2 regions of the Rhodosalinus sp. K401 genome follow, and region 1 is predicted to be linked to the other one. Evidence: riboswitches for the same ligand, from Rfam matches in the RefSeq annotation. Region 1 holds a riboswitch; the other holds the start of a gene.
The links. A riboswitch is a leader RNA that binds a small molecule or an ion and turns the genes downstream of it on or off. The one in region 1 is predicted to bind thiamine pyrophosphate.
Positions count from the first base shown of each region.

Region 2: another riboswitch for thiamine pyrophosphate. It lies ahead of thiB (thiamine ABC transporter substrate binding subunit); the one in region 1 lies ahead of AB6A66_RS10045 (YkoF family thiamine/hydroxymethylpyrimidine-binding protein).

Region 1 covers NZ_JBGFSI010000007.1:120,250-130,648, reverse strand. Annotated here, with positions in the region: gene AB6A66_RS10065 (S8 family serine peptidase) at 1-1,027, shown strand, start outside; gene AB6A66_RS10060 (energy-coupling factor transporter transmembrane protein EcfT) at 1,367-2,107, opposite strand; gene AB6A66_RS10055 (ABC transporter ATP-binding protein) at 2,101-3,675, opposite strand; gene AB6A66_RS10050 (ECF transporter S component) at 3,668-4,252, opposite strand; gene AB6A66_RS10045 (YkoF family thiamine/hydroxymethylpyrimidine-binding protein) at 4,313-4,888, opposite strand; TPP riboswitch at 4,912-5,022, opposite strand; gene AB6A66_RS10040 (FAD-dependent oxidoreductase) at 5,282-7,738, shown strand; gene AB6A66_RS10035 (FAD-dependent oxidoreductase) at 7,965-10,399, shown strand, end outside.
Region 2 covers NZ_JBGFSI010000004.1:242,630-253,028, reverse strand. Annotated here, with positions in the region: gene AB6A66_RS07140 (FAD-dependent oxidoreductase) at 1-1,262, opposite strand, end outside; gene AB6A66_RS07135 (ATP-binding cassette domain-containing protein) at 1,344-2,039, opposite strand; gene AB6A66_RS07130 (thiamine/thiamine pyrophosphate ABC transporter permease ThiP) at 2,026-3,567, opposite strand; gene thiB (thiamine ABC transporter substrate binding subunit) at 3,543-4,523, opposite strand; TPP riboswitch at 4,581-4,689, opposite strand; gene aroC (chorismate synthase) at 4,784-5,887, shown strand; gene AB6A66_RS07115 (AEC family transporter) at 5,893-6,837, shown strand; gene AB6A66_RS07110 (DMT family transporter) at 6,834-7,724, opposite strand; gene AB6A66_RS07105 (HU family DNA-binding protein) at 7,898-8,185, opposite strand; gene AB6A66_RS07100 (AMP nucleosidase) at 8,326-9,804, opposite strand; gene AB6A66_RS07095 (VOC family protein) at 9,898-10,341, shown strand; gene AB6A66_RS07090 (class II aldolase and adducin N-terminal domain-containing protein) at 10,338-10,399, shown strand, end outside.

The DNA.
Region 1 (10,399 bases):
GCAGGGCTTCGAGGTGATCGAGGAGCTTGCGGTGCCCGGGCTCGACGCGACGCCGCGGCGGCTGCGCATCCCCCGCGGCCAGACGCTGGCCGATGCCCGCGCCGCGGTGCGTGCGCTGCCAAGCGGTCGGGACGCCGACGTCAATCACTACTACCGGTCCGAGGGCTTCCCCGAGGATTGCGAGGCGCTGGAATGTCCGATCCGGCGGATGATCGACTGGCCCGAGCCGGCCGACCGGGCCGCGGGCTGCGGCGGCGGGGTGGCGATCGGGATGGTCGACACCGGCATCAACGAGGCCCACGAGACGCTCGTCGGCGCCGACCTTGAGGTCGTGCGCCTGTCGCCGGAGGAGATCGCGCCCTCGCGCGCCCTGCACGGCACGGCGATCGCGGCGCTTCTCGTCGGCGATCCGGCCACACGCGCGCCCGGCCTCGTGCCCTCGGCGCGGCTTGTCGCGGTGGACGCGTTTCACCGTCGCGGATCGGACGAGCGCGCGGATCTCTTCACCCTTCTCGAGGCGATGGCGCTTCTGGCCGAGCGCGATGTCGGCGTCATCAATCTCAGCCTCGCCGGTCCGCCCAACACCGTGCTCGAGACCGTCGTCGCGCGGCTTTCGGGCGAGGCGGGGATCGTCCTCGTCGCCGCGGTTGGCAATGACGGGCCGCGGGCAGACCCGGCCTTTCCCGCCGCCTATCCCGAGGTGATCGCCGTCACCGCGGTCGATCGCGACCTCGTGGTCTACCGCCGCGCGATCCAGGGCGCGCATGTCGATCTTGCCGCGCCGGGGGTCGCCGTATGGACGGCGGCCTCTATCAGCGGCGCGCGCTGGAAGACGGGCACCTCCTACGCGGTGCCGTTCGTCACCGCCGCCGCCGCGATCCTGCGCGAGCGGCGCCCCGAGCTTCGCCCGCGCGAGATCGCAGCGAAGTTGCGCGTCATGGCGGCGGATCTGGGAGAGCCCGGCCCGGACCCGGTCTTCGGCGCGGGGCTGCTTCAACTCGGAACGCTTTGCGAGGGCCGAGGCTGATGCCTGCCGGAGGCAGCCTGCCAGGGCGGCCATGGCACAAGGCGTGATCCGGGCGGCGCTTGCCATTGCGGCGCGCTCGACCGGAAGGCGAAGGCCACGCGCCCGGGGCCCGTCACCCGGGAACCGCCCGGGCGAAGTGCGGGCGAGAGACCATGAGGATGATCCGCGACGGGGTGGTCGGCATCATCGGCGTCGAACGGGACCCCGGCGGTGGCACGGGATTGCCGAAGTCACGCCCCCGTCGTCCGGTGCGCCTCTCCCTTCCCGGCGCTCTCCGCGGCGCCGACTTTCCTTAAAGGTCCGGCACGACACCCGGCCTCCTGGCCAACCGTCCGACGATCACGGCCCCGCCGCGCCCACGGCCGACAGCGCAGCGACAAGCAGGCCGAGGCCCAGCGCCAGCAGCGTCCAGTCCCGTCCCGTGATCGGAGGCTGCGGCAGGTGGGTTCTCGTTGCGCCGGGCTGCATGCCGCGCGCCTCGAAGGAGAGTGCGGCGCGGGTCGCGCGCCGGATCGCGTAGGCGAGGGCCGGGATGGCCAGCGCCCCGATTTCCGCGGGCGACGCGATGCGCCGCAGCGGGCGGCCCAGCCGGATCGCGCGCGCCATGCGCAGCTGAAGCATCTCCGCGCGCAGGTCCGGCACCATGTGCATGGCCTGCAGCAGGGCGAAACCCATCGGCGCCGGCAGGCGCAGATGAAACATCAGCGCGCGCACGAACTGGCCGGGATCCGTCGTCGCCGCGAAGACGGCCGAGACCATGCCGCAGGCCAGCACCCGGAAGAACAGCACCAGCCCCGGTGCCGCGTCGGGCGCGCCGCCCTGTTCCCGCGCCATCTGGAAGGCGAAGCCCGTGTCGGCGCGAAACAGCACCGATGTCGTGAAGAACCCGAACCCGAAAAGCGCGAAGGGCACCATCAGCGCCAGAAGGCGCCGCGGCGGGATGCGCGCGTCGACCAGAAGCAGGACCGACGCGGCCACGAAAAGCGCGATCTGGAAGGAGAGCCGGAAAACGAGGAGGGACGCCACGATCCAGGCAAGGCACAACGCCAGCTTCGGCAGGGGATGAAAGCCGTTCAGCATGCCGTCTCCAGCCAGCCGAGCAGCGGCGCGGCCTCCGGCGGCAGGAGCCCCGCTTGCGCCAGCCGCGCCTCGTCCCGCAACAGGGCCGGACATGCGCCGTCGAACCGCAGGGCACCCTGCGCGACGAGCACCGCGCGGTCCGCCACCGACAGGGCGAAATCGAGATCATGCGTGATGACGGCAACCCCGTGCCCGCCCCGGGCAAGCGCCCGGATCCGCCGCCCCAGCGCGGCCTCGCCAGCCCCGTCGAGCCCGCCCGTCGGCTCGTCGAGGATCAGGACCGGCCAGCGGCCGGTTTCGGTCAGAAGCGCCAGCGCCAACCGCCGTTTCTGACCCTGCGAAAGGGTGAAGGGGTGCTGGCCCGCCACCAAGGTCAGGCCCCAACGGGCCAGGATGTCGGAGGCCGTCGCAGAGTCCGTTGCCGCCGTGATCTCGGCGGCAACGGACTCGCGGCTGAAATGCGCCTCGGGGTTCTGGAACGCCACCGCGCCGGGCGGGCCGGTCCGTTGGCCCGCGCGCGGGGGCAGCAGCCCCGCGAGGCAGGCGGCAAGCGTGGATTTGCCGGCCCCGTTGGGTCCCAGGATCGCAAGCACCTCTCCGGCGCGCAGGGATAACGTGATGTCCCGCAGCACCACGGGACCGAAGGCCGGGGCGCAATCCGCGTTCCGGAGCGTGACGAGCGTTTCGCCGGGTGGCACCGGATCGGGCAGGACGGCGGCGCGCAGGGCCTCCGTGCGGCGGCGTCCGGGCGCCAGGCCGCGCAGGCTGTCGGTCAGGTCGGCTGCCGGGGCGAGGATCTCCGGCATGGCGAGGTGCAAGCGGATGCCAAGCGGCAGGGCGATCCCGTTGTCGGCCAGCGCCGGGCCCTGCGCGACAAGCACCTCCGAGGGCGGGCCCTCGGCGATGATGCGGCCGTCGCGGCCGAGCGCGAGGCAGCGGTCGATCCGGTCGAGGATCGGCCCCGGCTTGTGCTCCACCACGAGGGCCGTGCGGCCGCGCGCCAGAACGAGCTCCGTCATGCGCCGCGCCGCCTGGGGGGCGAGGCTTGCCGCGGGCTCGTCGGCAAGCGTGATCGCGGCGTCCTGCGCGAGAAGCGCGGCAAGCGCCACCAGTTGACGCTCCCCGCCGGAGAGGTTGGAAATCCGCCGTCCCGCCCAGTCTGTCGGCAGCCCGGCGCGGGCCATCGCTCTTGCGACCAGCCCCGGGATATCCACGGCCTCGACCGCCCTGTTCTCCAGGGCGAAGGCCACCTCGTCGCGCACGGTGAATCCGGCCAGCGTCTGCGCGGCGTCCTGAAAGAGATAGCCGCAGGTATCGGCCCAGCCCGCCGGGCGCCGCGCGTCCGCCGGCTGCCCCTCGACGCGGATCTCGCCCCTGCGGATGCCGTCGATCGCTTCGGGCAGAAGCCCGGTCGCGGCGTGCAGAAGCGAGGATTTTCCCGCGCCGGACGGGCCGAGCAGAAGCACTCGTTCGCCACGTCGCACGCAGAACGAGACGGGCCCGACCGCGTCGGACGCCGCGCCGGGATAGCGCAGCGCGACGCGTTCGTAGGCCAGCGCGTCAGGCATTGGCGGCGCGGGTTTCCCGGTCAATGGCGAGGCCCGACAGGACGCCCGTGCGGTAGAGCGCCTTGACGACGACATGCCCCAGAAGGCCGCCCAGCAAGGCGCCCGAAGCCAGCCGAAGCACGAACATGGCGACGAGCAGCCCGGGCGCCAGACTTGCGTAGTCGAACCGGATCCATGTGTAGACGAACGAGAACACGGCCGCCCCCATGCCCGCGGCCATCAGGACCGGCAGGGAATAACGCCGCCAGCGCGTCGCCGCGAAGACCGCTTCCGCCCCCGCGCCTTGCACGAGGCCCGTGAGCAGCAGCAAGAGCCCCGCCGGGCTGCCCAGAAGCACCTGAACGGCGGCGGCCATGACCTCGGAGACAAGCGCGACCCCCGGCTTTCGGATGATCGCCGCCGCGATGATCGAGACGATGAACCAGAAGCCCATGACCACGTCCATCGTCACGGCCCCGAAGATCGCCTGCAAAACCAGCCAGACCTGGACCCAGCCCAGGTAAAGCACGCCGAAGACGGTGCCGAGAACGGCGATGATCAGGGTTTCGCGCATGGTCCAGATGGATTGTTCAGCCATGTCGGCCTCCTTTTTTGGACAAGATTTCGAAGGGATGCCGGCCGCGCGCGGGCGGCAGGGTCAGCGGTCGCTTGGCGAATTCGCCGATACGGTCACGTCGAGCGCGAGATGCACGGCCGCCGACCCGAAGCCGGTGAAGGCCTGGTTCAGCGTCTCGAAGACGGGGCCTGCGTCGCCGCGCAGCGCGGTGCAGAAATTCTTCGACCTGTCGAAGGTGCCCGAGCTTTTGAGGAACGCGATGCAGCCGTAGATCTCGTCCATGTGATGGCCGATGCCCAGCGGATAGAGCGACAGCTGCGCCGCCACCGACTGCGTGCTTTCAGGCGCGGCGGCCACCGACTCGCGGCAGGTGGCGATGCGCGTGGGCAGGTCCATCTCCGGGGGCGGCCCGGCGACGGGGGTGCAGATCGGGTCGTCGGGCTCTCCGGGACAGCCGCGCGAGATCGACGCGTGCATCGTCGTGTGCGCGCCGGACGCGGCGGCCGCCACGAAGAGGTCGCGCATCGCGGGAAAGAGGATCTCCGGCGGACCGACCATCAGGGTCGACAGGTCGTCGGTCTCGAGCCTGAGCCGATCGCGCCAGGGATCGAGCGCCCCGAGCGCGCCGAGAATGATGCCGACGAAATCGTCGGACATCGGATACAATGACACCTGTGCGCCGGAAAACATGATCACCTCGCTCCGCTGGCATTACCCAGATCAGCTGAAGGGTCCGAGGGCCTGCGCCCTGCATCTCAGCCCCGGCATCGCGGAGCTCCCCTGTGCACCGCCCAAACTATCCTCTTCCGGGTCGGCTTCAAGCCCGAATATCGGGCCGACCGTGCATCCAGCGGTCCCGGGCGGAAGGATCCGGGCGGCCACGTTTGCGGCGCCGGCCGGAGCAGGGGCCGTGCCGACCGCGTTTCCACCGGGCGCACCGCGCGCGGGCCGCGGGGCGAAGGGGGGTTGCGCCGCCGCGCGCATCCAAGAATGCTTTGCCGTGTCGCCGCTTCGAACGCGGATGCGCAGCCTGGGGAAAGAGGAGCAACCATGTCCGACTTGCCATCGCACGCAGGCGTCGTGATCGTCGGGGGCGGCTCCATCGGCTGCAACACCGCCTATCACCTCACGAAGCTCGGCGTGTCGGACGTGGTGGTGCTGGAGCGTGACCGCCTGACATCGGGCACGACATGGCACGCCGCGGGGCTGGTCGTCGCGGGGCTGCTCAAGTCCGAGGCGGAATGCGAGATCTACACCCACGGCCGCGACCTCTACGCCCGGCTCGAGGAAGAGACGGGCGTGCCCACCGGCTTTCGCGCGGTGGGATACCTGCAGGTCGCCAGCAACGAGGAGCGCGTGCACGAGATGCGCCGCGTCGCGCCCTTCATGCGCAGGCACGGGATCGACATGGTCGAGATCTCGCCCCGCGAGGTGCAGGAGCTCTTCCCGGTCGGGGACGTGAGCGACGTGCTGGCCGGCTTCTACATCGCCGAGGACGGGCGCGCGAACCCGGTGGACGTGACGATGTCGCTCGCCAAGGGCGCGCAGATGGGTGGCGCGCGGATCTTCGAGACGACCGCCGTCACCGACATCGTCGTGCGGGGGGACCGTGCCGTGGGGGTGCGCATGGCGGACGGGCACGAGATCAGCGCCGATCACGTGGTGATCTGCGCGGGCATGTGGTCGCGGCAACTGGGCGCGAAGGCCGGCATCACGCTGCCGCTTCAGGCCGCCGAGCATTACTATCTCATCACCGACAAGATCGAGGGTCTGCCGCGCGACCTGCCGGTGCTGGAGGATCCGAAGACCTACACCTATTACCGCGAGGAAGTGGGCGGCCTGATGCTGGGCCTGTTCGAGCCCGGCGCCGCGCCCTGGAAGGTCGAGGGCATCCCGGAGACCTTCGCCTTCGGCGAGATCGAGCCGGACTGGGACCGGGTCGGCCCCTGGCTCGAACTGGCCTACAGCCGCGTGCCCGGCGCGTTGGACGTGGGCGTGCGCAAGCTCTTCTGCGGGCCGGAGAGCTTCACCCCGGACAACGCGCCGCTGGTGGGCGAAACGCCGGAGCTTCGCAACTGCTGGGTGGCCTGCGGCATGAACTCCCTGGGCATCCTGAACGGGGCGGGCACGGGCCGGGCGCTCGCGCACTGGATCGTCGAGGGCGTGCCGCCGATCGACGTGACCGGCATCAACGTCAATCGCTTCACCCGGCACCACGCGACGCCCGCCTTCCGCCGCGACCGGACGACCGAACTTCTGGGCAAGCTGTTCGGCCAGCATTTCCACAACGAGGCCCCGAAAACCGGGCGGAACCTCAAGCGGTCGGTGCTTTACGACCGGCTGGCGGCGGCGGGCGCGTATTTCACCGAAGGAAACGGCTGGGAACAGCCCGACTGGTTCGCGCCATCACCCGCGCAGGCGAAGATCGAGCGGCTGAGCTGGTTCCGCCAGAACTGGTGGGACTGGCACGCCGAGGAGCATCGCGCGGCGCGCGAGGACGTGATCGTGATGGACATGTCGAGCATGTCGAAATTCGCCGTCGAGGGGCCCGACGCCTGCGCGCTGCTCTCGCGGCTGAGCTGCAACGACGTGGACGTCGCGCCGGGGCGCGTCGTCTACACCGCCTGGGTCAACGACCGGGGCGGCTTCGAGGCCGATCTGACCGTGACGCGCCTGTCGGAGACGAAATTCATCGTCGTGGTGGGCGAGAACTCGCACGGCCACACCGAGATGCGGATGCGCCGCCACATCGGCGCGAACGAATGGGTCACGATCACCGACCTCACCGCGGGCATCACGCAGATCAACGTGCATGGCCCCAAGGCGCGGCAGCTGATGCAGCGGCTGAGCGAAACCGACCTGTCCAACGCGGCCTTCCCCTTCATGACGGCGCAGGAGATCGATATCGGCTACTACGCGGTGCTCGCCCTGCGCGTGACCTTCGTGGGCGAACTGGGCTGGGAACTCCATGTGCCGGCGACGCAGGCGGTTCAGGTCTACGATCTGCTGGTCGAGGCCGGGCGCGACCTGGGGCTGCGCAACGCCGGGATGCAGACGCTGAACTCGCTGCGGCTGGAGAAGGCCTATCGCGACTTCGGCATCGACGTGGACAACACCGACAACCCGATCGAGGCGGGTCTCGGCTTCGCGGTGAAGCTCGACAAGCCCGGAGGCTTCATCGGCCGCGACGCGCTGGCCGCGATCAAGGCGCAAGGCGTGCCGAAGACGCGGATGCTGCAATTCCTGCTCGAGGACCCCGAGCCGCTGCTCTACGGCAACGAGATCGTGCGCCTCGACGGCAAGGAGGTGGGCCATCTTCAGATCGGCGGCTACGGGCACACGCTGGGCGGTGCGGTGGGTATCGGCTTCGTCGCGCTCGACTGCGCCGTGACGCCCGAGATCGTCGAGGCCGGCCCGTGGGAGGTCGATGTCGCGGGCGAGCGCGTGCCGGCCCGCGCCGCGCTGCGGCCGATGCTGGATCCGGCGATGGAGCGCGTGAAACGGTGATGCCTTCCGCACGCCCGAACTCGCCCTCGACGGGGCGACGCAGGTCGCGAAACGCGGCGCACCCCCGTGCGCGGGCCATGGTGCGCCCCCGGCCGGCCCGCCCCGAAGCGCCGGGGCCGTCGGGCGGGGTAAGCGACGGGGCGCGCGCGGAGCTCGCGATGCCGGCAGGGTTGACGCGACACCGTCCTCCCGTCACCCCGCTCGGCTCCGCTTCGGGACGAACGACATGACCGCGCTTCCCCGCGAGGCCCGGGCCGTCATCATCGGCGGAGGGGTGTCCGGCTGCTCGGTCGCCTACCACCTTGCGAAGGCGGGCTGGACCGACATCGTCCTTCTGGAACGCAAGCGGCTGACCAGCGGCACGACCTGGCATGCGGCCGGCCTAATCGGTCAGCTGCGCAACAGCCAGAACATGACCCGCCTCGCCAGGTATTCGACCGAGCTTTACACCCGGCTCGAGGACGAAACCGGCATGGCGACAGGCTTTCGCCAGACCGGATCGATCACCGTCGCGCTGACCTCCCACCGCAAGGAGGAGCTGCTGCGCACCGCCGGCATGGCGCGGGTCTTCGGCGTCGAGGTCGAGGAGCTGGGGCCGGCCGACGTGAAGGCGATGTATCCGCATCTGAACACCGAGGGCGTCACCGCCGGTGTCTGGCTGCCGAAGGACGGGCAGGCCGATCCCGCCAACATCGCGCTGGCGCTCGCGCGGGGCGCGCGCGACCGGGGCGCGACCATCGCCGAGAACGTGAAGGTCACGGGTGTCGGCGTGAAGGAGGGCCGCGTCACCGGCGTGTCGTGGCAGAGCGGCGCGGAACAGGGCCATATCGCGGCCGACGTCGTGGTGAACTGCGCGGGGATGTGGGCGCGCGAACTGGCCGCGCAGTCGGGCGTCGCCGTGCCCCTGCACGCCTGCGAGCATTTCTACATCGTCACCGAGGGCATCGAAGGATTGGACCGGTTGCCCGTCCTGCGGGTGCCCGACGAATGCGCGTATTACAAGGAGGACGCCGGCAAGATGATGCTCGGCGCCTTCGAGCCGCGCGCCAAGCCCTGGGGGATGGGCGGCATCCCCGAGGATTTCGAATTCGACCAGCTGCCCGAGGATTTCGACCATTTCGAGCCGATCCTCGAGACCGCGGTCGCGCGGATGCCGATGCTGGCGACGGCCGGTATCCACACCTTCTTCAACGGGCCCGAAAGCTTCACGCCCGACGACCGCTACTATCTGGGCGAGGCGCCGGAGCTTCGGGGCTACTGGGTGGCGGCGGGCTACAACTCCATCGGGATCGTCTCGTCCGGGGGCGCCGGCATGGCGCTTGCGCACTGGATCACGGAAGGCGAGCCGCCTTTCGACCTGTGGGAGGTCGATATCCGCCGCGCCCAGCCCTTTCAGCGCAACCGCCGCTACCTGCGCGAGCGCGTGTCCGAGACGCTGGGCCTGCTCTACGCCGATCACTACCCGAACCGCCAGCCGGTCACGGCCCGCGGCGTGCGTCGCTCGCCGGTGCACGAGCATCTGAAGGCCGCCGGCGCGGTCTTAGGCGAAACGGCCGGCTGGGAGCGCGCCAACTGGTTCGCCGACCCCGGTCAGGAGCGGGCCTATCGCTACGACTGGGGCGGGCAGAACTGGTTCGCCAACGCCCGGGCCGAGCACATCGCGCTGCGCGAGGGCGTGGGGCTGATCGACATGACCTCTTTCGGCAAGATCCGGGTGGAGGGGCGCGACGCCTGCGCCTTTCTTCAGCGCGTCTGCGCCGGGCAGCTCGACGTGGCGGCGGGGCGCATCGTCTACACGCAGATGCTGAACGCCCGTGGCGGCATCGAAAGCGACCTGACGGTGACCCGGCTGGGCGAGACGAGCTTTCTTCTGGTCGTCCCGGCGGCCATGCTGCAACGCGATCTGGCATGGCTGCGCCGTCACGCAGGCGAGCGCGCGGTGGCGATCGTCGACATGACCTCGGGCGAATCCGTCTTCTCGCTCATGGGGCCGCTGTCGCGCGCTGTGCTTGCAGGCTGTTCACCGGACGATTTCTCGAACGCGGCGCATCCCTTCGGCACGGCGCGGGACATCGAGATCGGCCTCGGGATCGCCCGTGCGCATCGCGTGAGCTATGTCGGCGAGCTTGGCTGGGAGATCTACGCGCCCTGCGATCAGGCCGCCCATGTGTTCGAGACGCTGGTCGAGGCCGGCGCGGCGCAAGGGCTCAGGCTCTGCGGCATTCACGCGATGAATTCCTGCCGCCTCGAGAAGGCGTTCCGGCATTACGGGCATGATATCACCGACGAGGATCACGTGATCGAGGCGGGGCTGGGTTTCGCGGTGAAGACGCGGAAGGGGGACTTCATCGGCCGCGAGGCCGTGCTGCGCAAGCTGGAGACGGGCCCGGAGCGGCGTCTCGTGCAATTTCGGCTCGAGGATCCCGAAATCCACCTGCACCACAACGAGCCGCTGCTGCGCGACGGCGAGATCGTGGGGTTTCTCACCTCCGGCGGCTATGGCCACGCCCTGGGGGCGGCGGTCGGGCTCGGCTATGTGCCCTGCACCCGTCCCGGAGAACCGGCGGTCGAGATGCTGGCCGCCTCCTACGCGGTCGAGGTCGCGGGACGCCGTGTGCCCGCCCACGCGAGCCTGACGCCGATGTACGACCCCAAGGCGCT
Region 2 (10,399 bases), on a different contig from region 1:
CCGGGGATGACTCGCGCCAGGTTGAGCTGCCCGCCGATCACCGCGTCCCGCTCGAACAGCGTGACATCGTGGCCCCGCTCCGCCGCGGTGATCGCCGCGGAGAGCCCCGCGGGCCCGGCGCCCACGACCGCGACGCGCTTCGGGGCTGCGGCGGGCGCGATCACCAGCTCGGTCTCGTGGCAAGCGCGCGGGTTCACGAGGCAGGAGGAGACCTTGAGGCTGAAGGTGTGGTCGAGGCAGGCCTGGTTGCAGGCGATGCAGGGCGCGATCTCGTCGGCGCGGCCCTCGGCGGCCTTCTTCACGAACTGCCCGTCCGCGAGGAACGGCCGGGCCATGCTCACCAAATCGGCGCAGCCCTCGGCCAGCACCTTCTCGGCCACCTCCGGCGTGTTGATCCGGTTCGACGTCACCAGCGGCACGCCGACCTTGCCCATGAGCTTCTTCGTCACCCAGGCGAAGCCCGCGCGCGGCACCGAGGTGGCGATGGTGGGCACGCGAGCCTCGTGCCAGCCGATGCCGGTGTTGATGATGTCGGCGCCGGCCTCCTCCACCGCGCGGGCGAGTTCGACCACCTCCTCGTGGGTGGAGCCCTCGGGCACGAGGTCGATCATCGAGAGGCGGTAGATCACGATGAAGTCGCGCCCCACGGCCGCGCGCACGCGCCGCAGGATCTCGACCGGCAGGCGCATCCGGTTCTCGTAGGGCCCGCCCCAGCGGTCGGTGCGCTTGTTGGTGTGGGTCACGAGGAACTGGTTGATGAAATAGCCCTCGCTTCCCATGATCTCGACGCCGTCGTAGCCCGCCTCCCGCGACCGCGCGGCGGTGGCGGCGAAGTCGGCGATCTGCTTCTCGATGCCCGCCTCGTCGAGCTCGCGCGGGACGAAGGGAGAGATGGGCGACTTGATCGCGCTCGGCGCCACGCAGTCCTTGCCGTAGGCGTAGCGGCCGGCATGCAGGATCTGCATCGCGATCCGCCCGCCCGCCTCATGGACGCCCTCGGTCACGATCCGGTGGTGGGCCACGTCCTCGTCGCTGGCCAGCGCCGAGGCGCCGGGAAAGACCGCGCCCTCGGGGTTGGGGGCGATGCCGCCCGTCACCATGAGGCCCACGCCCCCGCGGGCGCGCTCGGCGTAGAACTCCGCGATACGGTTCCAGTCGCCGAGCTCCTCGAGGTTGGTGTGCATGGAGCCCATGAGCACCCGGTTGGGAAGCTGCGTGAAGCCCAGGTCCAGCGGTTCCAGAAGTCTCGGATAGGCGGTCATCGGCGGGTCCTCCTCACACCGGATCAACCTGCCTTCGGGCGCGGGGGATGTCACCCGAGAACGCGGCGTCACGCCGCCCCCTCAGTCCCCGAGATAGGCCCGCAGCGCGGGCGGCGGCGCGGCGAGGATCTCTGCCGTGGGCACCGGCGCGGCGGCCCGGCCTTCCGCCACCAGCAGGATGTCGTCCGCGATGCGGCGGGCGTCCGCGGGGTCGTGGCTGACCAGAAGGACGGTGGCGCCGGTCTCCTCCGCGATCTCGCGGACCAGGTCGAGCATTCCGCCGCGCAGGGCGGGGCCGAGCGCGGAAAAGGGCTCGTCCAGCAGCAGAAGCGGCTTCGATTGCAAGAGCGCCCGGGCCAGCGCCACGCGCCCCTGCTGGCCGCCCGAAAGCTGCGCCGGGCGCCGTTCGCCGAGCCCGGAAAGGCCCACCCTGTCGAGCGCCCGTTCCACCGCCGCGGCCTCGGCTCGCGAGAGCCGCGCCCGCGGCGTGAGGGCAAGCGCCACGTTCTGGGCGGCCGTGAGATGGGGAAAGAGATTCGCCTCCTGGAAGAGCATGGCGACGGGCCGCCGGGCCGGGGGCAGGCCGGTGATGTCGCGCCCGTCCCAGAGCACGCGCCCGGCGCTCGGCGGGAAGAACCCCGCGATCACGTTGAGCAGGGTGGACTTGCCCGCGCCGGAAGGGCCGATCACGCCCACGATGCGGCCCCCCGGGACGGTAAGATCCGCCTCCAGCCGGAACGTGTCCTGCGTGACGACGAGCCGCTCAAGCGCGAGCATCGATACGCCCCCCGCGGTCGAAGGCCCAGAAGAGCGCGAGGCTGAGCAGCAGCAAAAGAAGCGCGGCGCCGGCCGCGTCCGACGTGCGGTAGGCCCCCATGAGCCGATACATCTGCAAGGGCAGCGTCGCGCGCTCCGGGTCGGCGAAGAGCGCGATCACGCCGAGATCCCCCATGGAGAGCGCCGCGGCGAGCCCCGCCGCGAAACCGAGCGGGCGGCGCAGCCGAGGCAGCGCGACCCGCGTCCAGAACCGCCGCCCGGTCAGGCCGAGCGACAGGCAGAGGCGGCCGTAATCGGCCCGCACCGCCTCGAGCTCGGGGCGGATCGCGCGGAGCGCGAAGGGCAGCGCCATCAGCGCGTTGACGAGGGCGGTCACCGGAAGCGCCACGTCACCCGGCGCGGCCACGGGTCGGAGGATCAGGAAAAGGCCGGTCCCGAGCACGAGCGGCGAGACGGCGATGGCGAGCACCGCCAGCAACTCGCCCCGCCGGCTCGCCAGCGCGAGGGCGAGCGCGATGGCGAGCGCGGTGGAGACGAGCGCGACGGCGACAGAGCGCCCCGCCGCCGTCCACACGCTGCCCGGCAGCCGCGCCAGCCCCGGCACCCCGTCGATCACGATCATGGCGAGCGGCACCAGCAGGAAACCGGCGGCCGCCCCGATCCACAGCGCGTCCTGCACCCGCAGACCCGGGCGGTCGGCGTCCCAGCGCGGCACCACCCGGTCCAGCCCGGCGCCCATGGCCGGCGGCAGGGCGAGGCGCGCGGCAAGCATCGCCGCGCCGCCCGCGAGCGCCAGCTGGACGAGCGCGAGGGCCGCCGCCTTGCCGAGATCGAACTCGAAGCGGAACGCCTGGTAGATGGCGAGTTCCACGGTGGTGGCCGCCGGCCCGCCCCCGAGGATCAGCGCCACGGCGAAGCTGGACAGGCAGATGACGAAGATCACCACCGCCGCGCCGGGCAGCACGCGCACCAGCATGGGAAGCTCGAGCAGGCGGAACACAGTCCCCGGCGGCAGGGCGAGCGCGGCGGCGAGGCGGAACCGCTCGCCCGGGATGGCGAGCCAGCCCTGAAGCAGAAGCCGCGTGGCCAGCGGCAGGTTGAAGAAGACATGGGCGAGCACCACGCCGTGCAGGCCGTAGATCGACAGCGGCTCCTGCCCCGCGAGGTCCAGCAGGTTGCTGGCGATGCCGTTGCGCCCGAACACGGCGAGAAGCCCGAAGACGGCCACCACCACCGGCAGGATGAAGGGCGCGCCCAGCAGCGTGACGAGCGCGCCGCGCCCCGGGAACCGGCGGCGCGCCAGCGCCCGCGCCACGGGCACGGCGAGCGCGGCCGACAGAAGCGCCGAGAGCGCGGCCTGGGTGAGCGAGAAACGCACCGCGGCCCAGTCGCCCGGGCCGAGCCGCCCCGCCGCGCCAGCGGTCCAGATCACCGCGATCACGGGGGCGAGGACGAGCGCGGCGACGAAAAGCGCCGCGCCCGCCGCCGCCCAGGGCGGCGCGCCTAGCGCGCCAGCGCCGCGCGCCATTCCTCGAGCGCCGGGCCGCGAAGCGCCGCGGCCTCCGCCGGCGGCAGCAGAAGGGCCGTCTCGGGCGCGATCAGCGTCTCGAAGCCCTCGGGCAGACCCTCGGGCGGGATGACCGCCGGGTACATCCAGTTCGTGGTCGGGATCACGGACTGGAAGCCGGGACCGGTCATGAACTCGAGGAACTGCCGGGCGAGGTCGGGCTGCTCGGTGCCGGCGAGCATGCCCGCCACCTCGACCTGCATGTAGTGCCCCTCCTCGAAGGGCGCGGCGGCCTTGGAGGGATCGTCCTCGGCGATCAGGTGATAGGCCGGGGAGGTGGTGTAGGAGAGGACCATGTCCGCCTCGCCGTCGAGGAAGAGCCCGTAGGCCTCCGACCAGCCGGGCGTGACGGTGACCACGTTGTCGGAGAGCCCTTCCCAGATCGCGCCCGCCTCGTCGCCATAGGCCGCCTTCACCCACATCAGAAGCCCGAGGCCGGGCGTGGAGGAGCGCGGATCCTGGATCAGGATGTCGAGATCGCTTTCCGCCAGCGCGCGGAAAGAGGTCGGCGCGTCGAGGCCTGCCTCGTGGACGAAGGCGAAATAGCCCCAGTCGAAGGGCAGGAAATGCGGATCGTCCCAGGCCACCGGCAGGTCGAATTCCGCCGCGATCCCGTGCTCGGCGAAAAGTCCCGTCTCGCGGGCGGCATGGGTCAGGTTCGTGTCGAGTCCCAGCACCACGTCGGCCTGCGTCCTCTCGCCCTCGAGCCGCAGCCGGGACAGGAGCGCGGCGCCGTCGCCGGCGCCCACGAAGCGCAGGTCGCAGCCGCAAACCTCCTCGAAGGCCGCCTCGATCTGCGGGCCGGGGCCCCAGTCGGAGACGAAGCTGTCGTAGGTATAGACTGTCAGTTCGGGGGTCTGGCCCGCCGCGCCCGTGGCGGCGGCGACGAGACCCGTGGCAATCATCGAAGCGCGCATCGTCTTGCTCCTTTCTTGCGACGGGCGGAGCAAGTCAGGGGAGGCGGGCGATCTGCCCCGTGGGTCCTGTCCCTTCCCTCCGCCGGTCCTAACCGGTTCAGGTTCAACGGGTTCGCCGTCCGGCATCTCAGGCCCGCGCGCGTGCGGGCCACCCCGAGGTGAGCGTGACGGTAGACCGCCGCCCTTGGCCCTTCAAGGCGAAACCGCTTGAGAGGAGGGGGTGCGCGGGCTAGACCGCCCAGTCAGGAGGACCATCTCGCATGAGCCTGAACAGCTTCGGCCACGTCTTTCGCGTGACCACCTGGGGCGAAAGCCACGGCCCCGCCCTCGGTGCCGTGGTGGACGGCTGCCCGCCCGGCGTCGCGCTCGACGAGGCCGCGCTCCAGCTCTGGCTCGACCGGCGCAAGCCGGGACAAAGCCGGTACGTGACCCAGCGGCGGGAGCCCGACGCGGTGGAGATCCTGTCGGGCGTCTTCGAGGGGCAGAGCACCGGCACCCCGATCCAGCTTCTGATCCGCAACGCCGACCAGCGCTCCAAGGACTATTCCGAGATCGCCAAGACCTTCCGCCCCGGCCATGCCGACATCGCCTACTGGCAGAAATACGGCATCCGCGACTATCGTGGCGGCGGGCGCTCCTCCGCGCGGGAGACGGCGGCGCGGGTCGCCGCCGGCGGCGTGGCGCGCGCCGCGCTGGCCGCGCTGGCGCCGGGCCTGGAAATCCGCGGCTACATGACCCGCATCGGCCCGCACGCCATCGACCGCGCGCGCTTCGACGCGGCGGCGATCGACGGGAACCCCTTCTGGTGCCCCGACCCGCAGGCCGCCGAGGACTGGGCCGCCTATCTCGACGCTCTGCGCAAGTCCGGCGACAGCGCGGGCGCCGTGATCGAGGTGGTCGCGTCGGGCGTGCCGCCCGGCCTCGGCGCACCGGTCTACGGCAAGCTCGACACCGATCTCGCCGCCGCGATGATGAGCATCAACGCCGTGAAGGGCGTGGAGATCGGCGAGGGCATGGCGGCGGCCGAACTGACCGGCAGCCAGAACGCCGACGAGATATTCATGGGCAATGACGGCAAGCCGGTCTATTCCTCCAACCACGCGGGCGGGGTGCTGGGCGGCATCTCCACCGGGCAGGACGTGGTGGTGCGCTTCGCGGTGAAGCCCACCTCGTCGATCCTGACGCCGCGGCGCACCGTCACCCTCTCTGGCGAGGCGACCGAGATCGTCACCAAGGGCCGCCACGATCCCTGCGTCGGCATCCGCGCGGTGCCGGTGGGCGAGGCGATGATGGCCTGCGTCCTGCTCGATCACCTGCTTCTCGACCGTGCGCAGACCGGCGGCGCGCGGGGGCCGATCGGCTAGACCCCGTGCTCGACATCCTGGCGATCACCTTTCCCATCTTCGCGCTGGTGGGGCTCGGATACGGCTCGGTGCGCTTCGGGGCCTTCCGTCCCGAGGACATGCGCGTTCTGGGCCTTTTCGTGATGAACGTGGCGCTGCCCGCGCTGCTCTTTTCCGCGGTGGCGGGCCGCAAGCTCACCGAAAGCGTGAGCCCCAACTACATGGCGGTCTTTCTCGCGGGCGGGCTGGCCACCATCGCGCTCGCCTGGACCTGGCACACGCTGCGCGGCACAGGCCCGGCGCGCAAGGCCATCGCGGTGATGGGGTCGAGCTGTCCGAACTCGGGCTATGTGGGCTACCCGCTGATGCTGCTGCTGCTGCCGGAGGACGCGGGGCGCATCCTCGCGATGAACCTCGTGGTCGAGAATTTCGTGCTCATTCCCCTCACGCTGTTGTTGCTGGAAGGCTCGCGCCCCTCGCATGTCGGCAGCATCTGGCCGCGGCTGAAGGCCCTCATCTGGGGCGTGGTGCGGCGGCCCATGGTGCTGGGGCTGCTCGCAGGGCTCGCGGTATCTCTGGCCGGGCTCTCGGTGCCCTCCGGCGTGGCGCGGCTGCTCGACCTTCTGGCGTCCTCCACCGGGGCGATCGCGCTTTTCGTGATCGGCGGCTCGCTCGTCGGGCTGCCGGTGCGCGGCAACCGGATGCTCGCCGCGGAAATCGTCGCCGGAAAGCTCCTGCTGCATCCGGCGATGACCGCGCTCGCGCTGGTGGCGCTGCCGCTCATCGGGTTCCACGTCGCCGACCCGGATCTCCGCCTCGCCGTCGTGCTGTCGGCGGCCATGCCGATGTTCGGGATCTACGCGCTCTTCGCCCAGGATTACGGCCACGAGGGCATCGCCTCGCTCGCGCTCCTCGGCGCCACGACGGGCGCCTTCTTCACGCTGACGGGTCTTCTGGCGATCCTCGGCTAGCCGCGCCGCGCCGCGGCCGGCACGCGCTGCTGGCGCGACAGTTGCACCGCCAGGATGCCGAAGGCGATCACGGTGACGCCCACGATATCGAGCGGACCCAACGCCTCGCCCAGCAGAAGCGCCGCGATCGCCACGCCGAGAAACGGGTTGAGAAAGTGGAAGGTGGCCGCCTTCACCGCGCCCACGCGATCCACCAGCAGGAACCACACCAGCGTGGCGGCGAGGCCCGGGACGAGGATCGTGTAGGCGTAGGCCAGCCCCAGCCGCCACGACCAGTCGACCTCGATCGTCTCCAGCATGGCCGCGGGCACGGCCAGTGCCGCCGAGCCCACGAGCATCTGAAGCCCGACGACCATCAGGAAGTTGCCCCCCGACGAGGCGCCCCGCACCGAGAGCGTCGCCACGGTCAGCGCCCCCACCCCGACGACGCAAAGGGCCAGGCCGTAGGGATCGACCCCGCCCTGGAAGCGTGCGCCCATGATGAGCGTGACGCCCACGAAACCCGCCACGAGGCCGGCAAGGCCGAGCGGCCGGATCCGCTCGCCGAGGAAGACCCGCCCGGACAGCGCCACCAGAAGCGGCATGGTCGAGGCGATGATCGCGGCAAGTGAGGCCTCCACCGTCTGCATGGCGATCCAGTAAAGCCCCAGGTAGAGCGCGTTCTGGCAGACGCCGAAAACGACGGTGGCGCGCCACTGCGCCGGCGTCAGCCGCCAGGACTGCCCGAGATACCGGGCCACGGCGACGCCGATCAGACCCGAGATCAGGAACCGCAGCGAAAGCGACGAAAGCGGCGGCGCCGAGGCCACGATGATCCGCGCCGCGCTGAAGGCCGAGGACCACATCACCGCGAAGGCCAGCCCCAGAACGATCGCGCGAATGTCCAAGCCGCCGGCCCCCTCCCATCGCGGGCGACCCCCCTTCCGAAGGGAAGCCTCGCAAACCCCGCGCCATGCCCGCCCTGCCATGGGGCGGGCCGGTCCCTCGCATGTGCCACGGGGGCGCGGCAAAGAAAAGGGCCGCCCCCCGGGCGGCCCCTGTCACCGGGACGAGGCGGGCGTCAGCCGTTCGCGCTGTCCTTGAGCGCCTTGGCGATGGTGACCTTCACCTGCTTGTCGGCGGGCTTCTTGAACTGCTCGCCGGTGGCGGGGTTGCGCACCATGCGCTCGGGACGTTCGCGCAGGTAGAACTTGCCGACACCGGGAAGCGTCACCGCGCCGCCATCCGCCACCTCGCGGGTGATCAGCCCGCATACCGCGTCGAGCGCGGCGCCGGCGGTTTTCTTGTCGCTGCCCATTTCCTCGGCCAGCGCGGCCACAAGCTGGGTCTTGGTCATCGGTTTGGCCATTTCCTGGTCTCCTTCCACTGCCCGCAATCTTGGGCCTCGCTTCGATCATATAACTTCATGTGGGCAACAAACACAACAAATGGTGGCCGCATACAAGCGGGATTCATGGTATTACGGCAACGTTTCGCGCGTTTTCCCGCTCAAAGGAAGGCGGTTTCGTCGAAACTGCGCAGTTTCCGGCTGTGGATCCGCTCCAGCGGCATCGCCGCGATGAGTTCCATCGCCCGGATCCCGATGCGCAGATGCCGCGCCACCTGGGTCTTGTAGAAGTCCGAGGCCATGCCCGGCAGCTTGAGTTCGCCGTGAAGCGGCTTGTCCGAGACGCACAGAAGCGTGCCGTAGGGCACGCGGAACCGGTAGCCGTTGGCGGCGATGGTGGCGGATTCCATGTCGAGCGCGATGGCGCGGGACTGGCTCAGCCGCTGCACCGGCCCGGTGTGCTCGCGCAGTTCCCAGTTGCGGTTGTCGACGCTGGCCACGGTGCCCGTGCGCATGATCCGCTTGAGGTCGTAGCCGGCCATCTCGGTCTCGGTGGCGACCGCCTCCTGAAGCGCGATCTGGATCTCGGCGAGTGCCGGGATCGGCACCCAGACCGGCAGATCGTCGTCGAGCACCCGGTCCTCGCGCAGGTAGGCGTGGGCGAGGACAAAATCGCCCAGCTTCTGGTTGGTCCGCAGGCCGGCGCAATGGCCCACCATGATCCAGGCATGCGGCCGCAGCACCGCGATGTGATCCGTCGCCGTCTTCGCGTTGGACGGTCCGACGCCGATGTTGACGAGCGTGACGCCCTGCCCGTCGGGCCGCTTGAGGTGATAGGCGGGCATCTGCGGCAGTTTCGGCAAGAGCGGGATCTCTGCGTCAGGGCTGGTGATCTCGACGTCGCCGGTGGCGACGAAGCTGGTGTAGCCGCTGCCGCGATCGGCGAGCTTCGCCCGCGCCACCGCTTCGAACTCCTCGACGTAGAACTGGTAGTTGGTGAACAGGACGTGGTTCTGGAAATGCGCGGGATCCGTCGCGGTGTAGTGGCGCAGCCGCGCGAGCGAATAGTCCACGCGCTGCGCCGTGAACGGCGCGAGGGGCGCGGGTTGCGCGCCGCTCGCCCAGGCGAGGCCGTTGACGATGTCGTCGTTCGTCGTGAAGAGGTCCGGAACGTCGAAGACGTCGCGCAGCGTGAAGCTCGCCGCGCCTTCCTGGGGGACGCCCAGAAGGGATTGCTGCGCCACCGCGAAATGGATCGGGATCGGCGTGTCCGAGGGGCCGATCATCACCGGCACGCCGTGGTTCTCGACGATCAGACCGATCTGCTGCCGCAGGTAGTTCGCGAAGAGGTCGGGCCGCGTCACCGTGGCGGCATAGGTTCCGGGCTCGGCGACGTGGCCGAAGCTCAGGCGGCTGTCGACCTGGGCGAAAGTGGTCGTGGTCAGCCGGATCTCGGGATAGAAGGCGCGGTAGCGCACGCCCGGATCGCCATCGCGCATCGCCACCTCGAACCGCTCGTGAAGAAAGGCGCAGGCCCCATCGTAAAGCGCTTTCAGGTGCTCCACCGCCGCATCGGGGTCGTGGAAATCCCGTGGCGCGGGCTGGTCCGGGCTGACGACGCGCGGCGGGGAACTGTGCATGAGGGATCCTGACTGGTGGGACGGTCGGGGGAACAGGGGCCAAGTTGACACCTCCGCGGGGGGCGATCAAGCTCCGCTCCCGGGAGGCGCGCGATGGATTTCGAGACGGTCAGCCCCGACGTGTTCGGCCGGTCGCTGCGCGGCCTCGGCCTCAATCTGCTCGTGCGCGACGTGGCCCGCAGCGCGGCGTTCCTGCGCCACGTGTTCGGGATCGCGACCCACCGCGAGAGCGCCGATTTCGCCATCGCGGCCTATGGCGCGCAGCTCTTCCAGCTCCATGCCGACGCGACCTACGGCAGCCATCCGCTGCCCGGCCTGCTGCCCGAGGCGGGCGCGCGGGGCGCGGGGCTCGAAATCCGTCTTTACGACACCGACCCCGACATTGCCGCCGCGCGCGCCGAAGCCGCGGGCGGCGTCGTGCTCCAGCCCGCCACCGACAAGCCGCACGGGCTGCGCGAGGCCTGCATCCTCGACCCGGACGGATACGCCTGGGTCCCGTCGCGCCCCATCCACCCTGCCAAGGAGGACACGCCATGAACGCCCCCGCATCCCGACCGAACCTCGATCACTGGACCGAGCGCTGCGACCTCGCGGC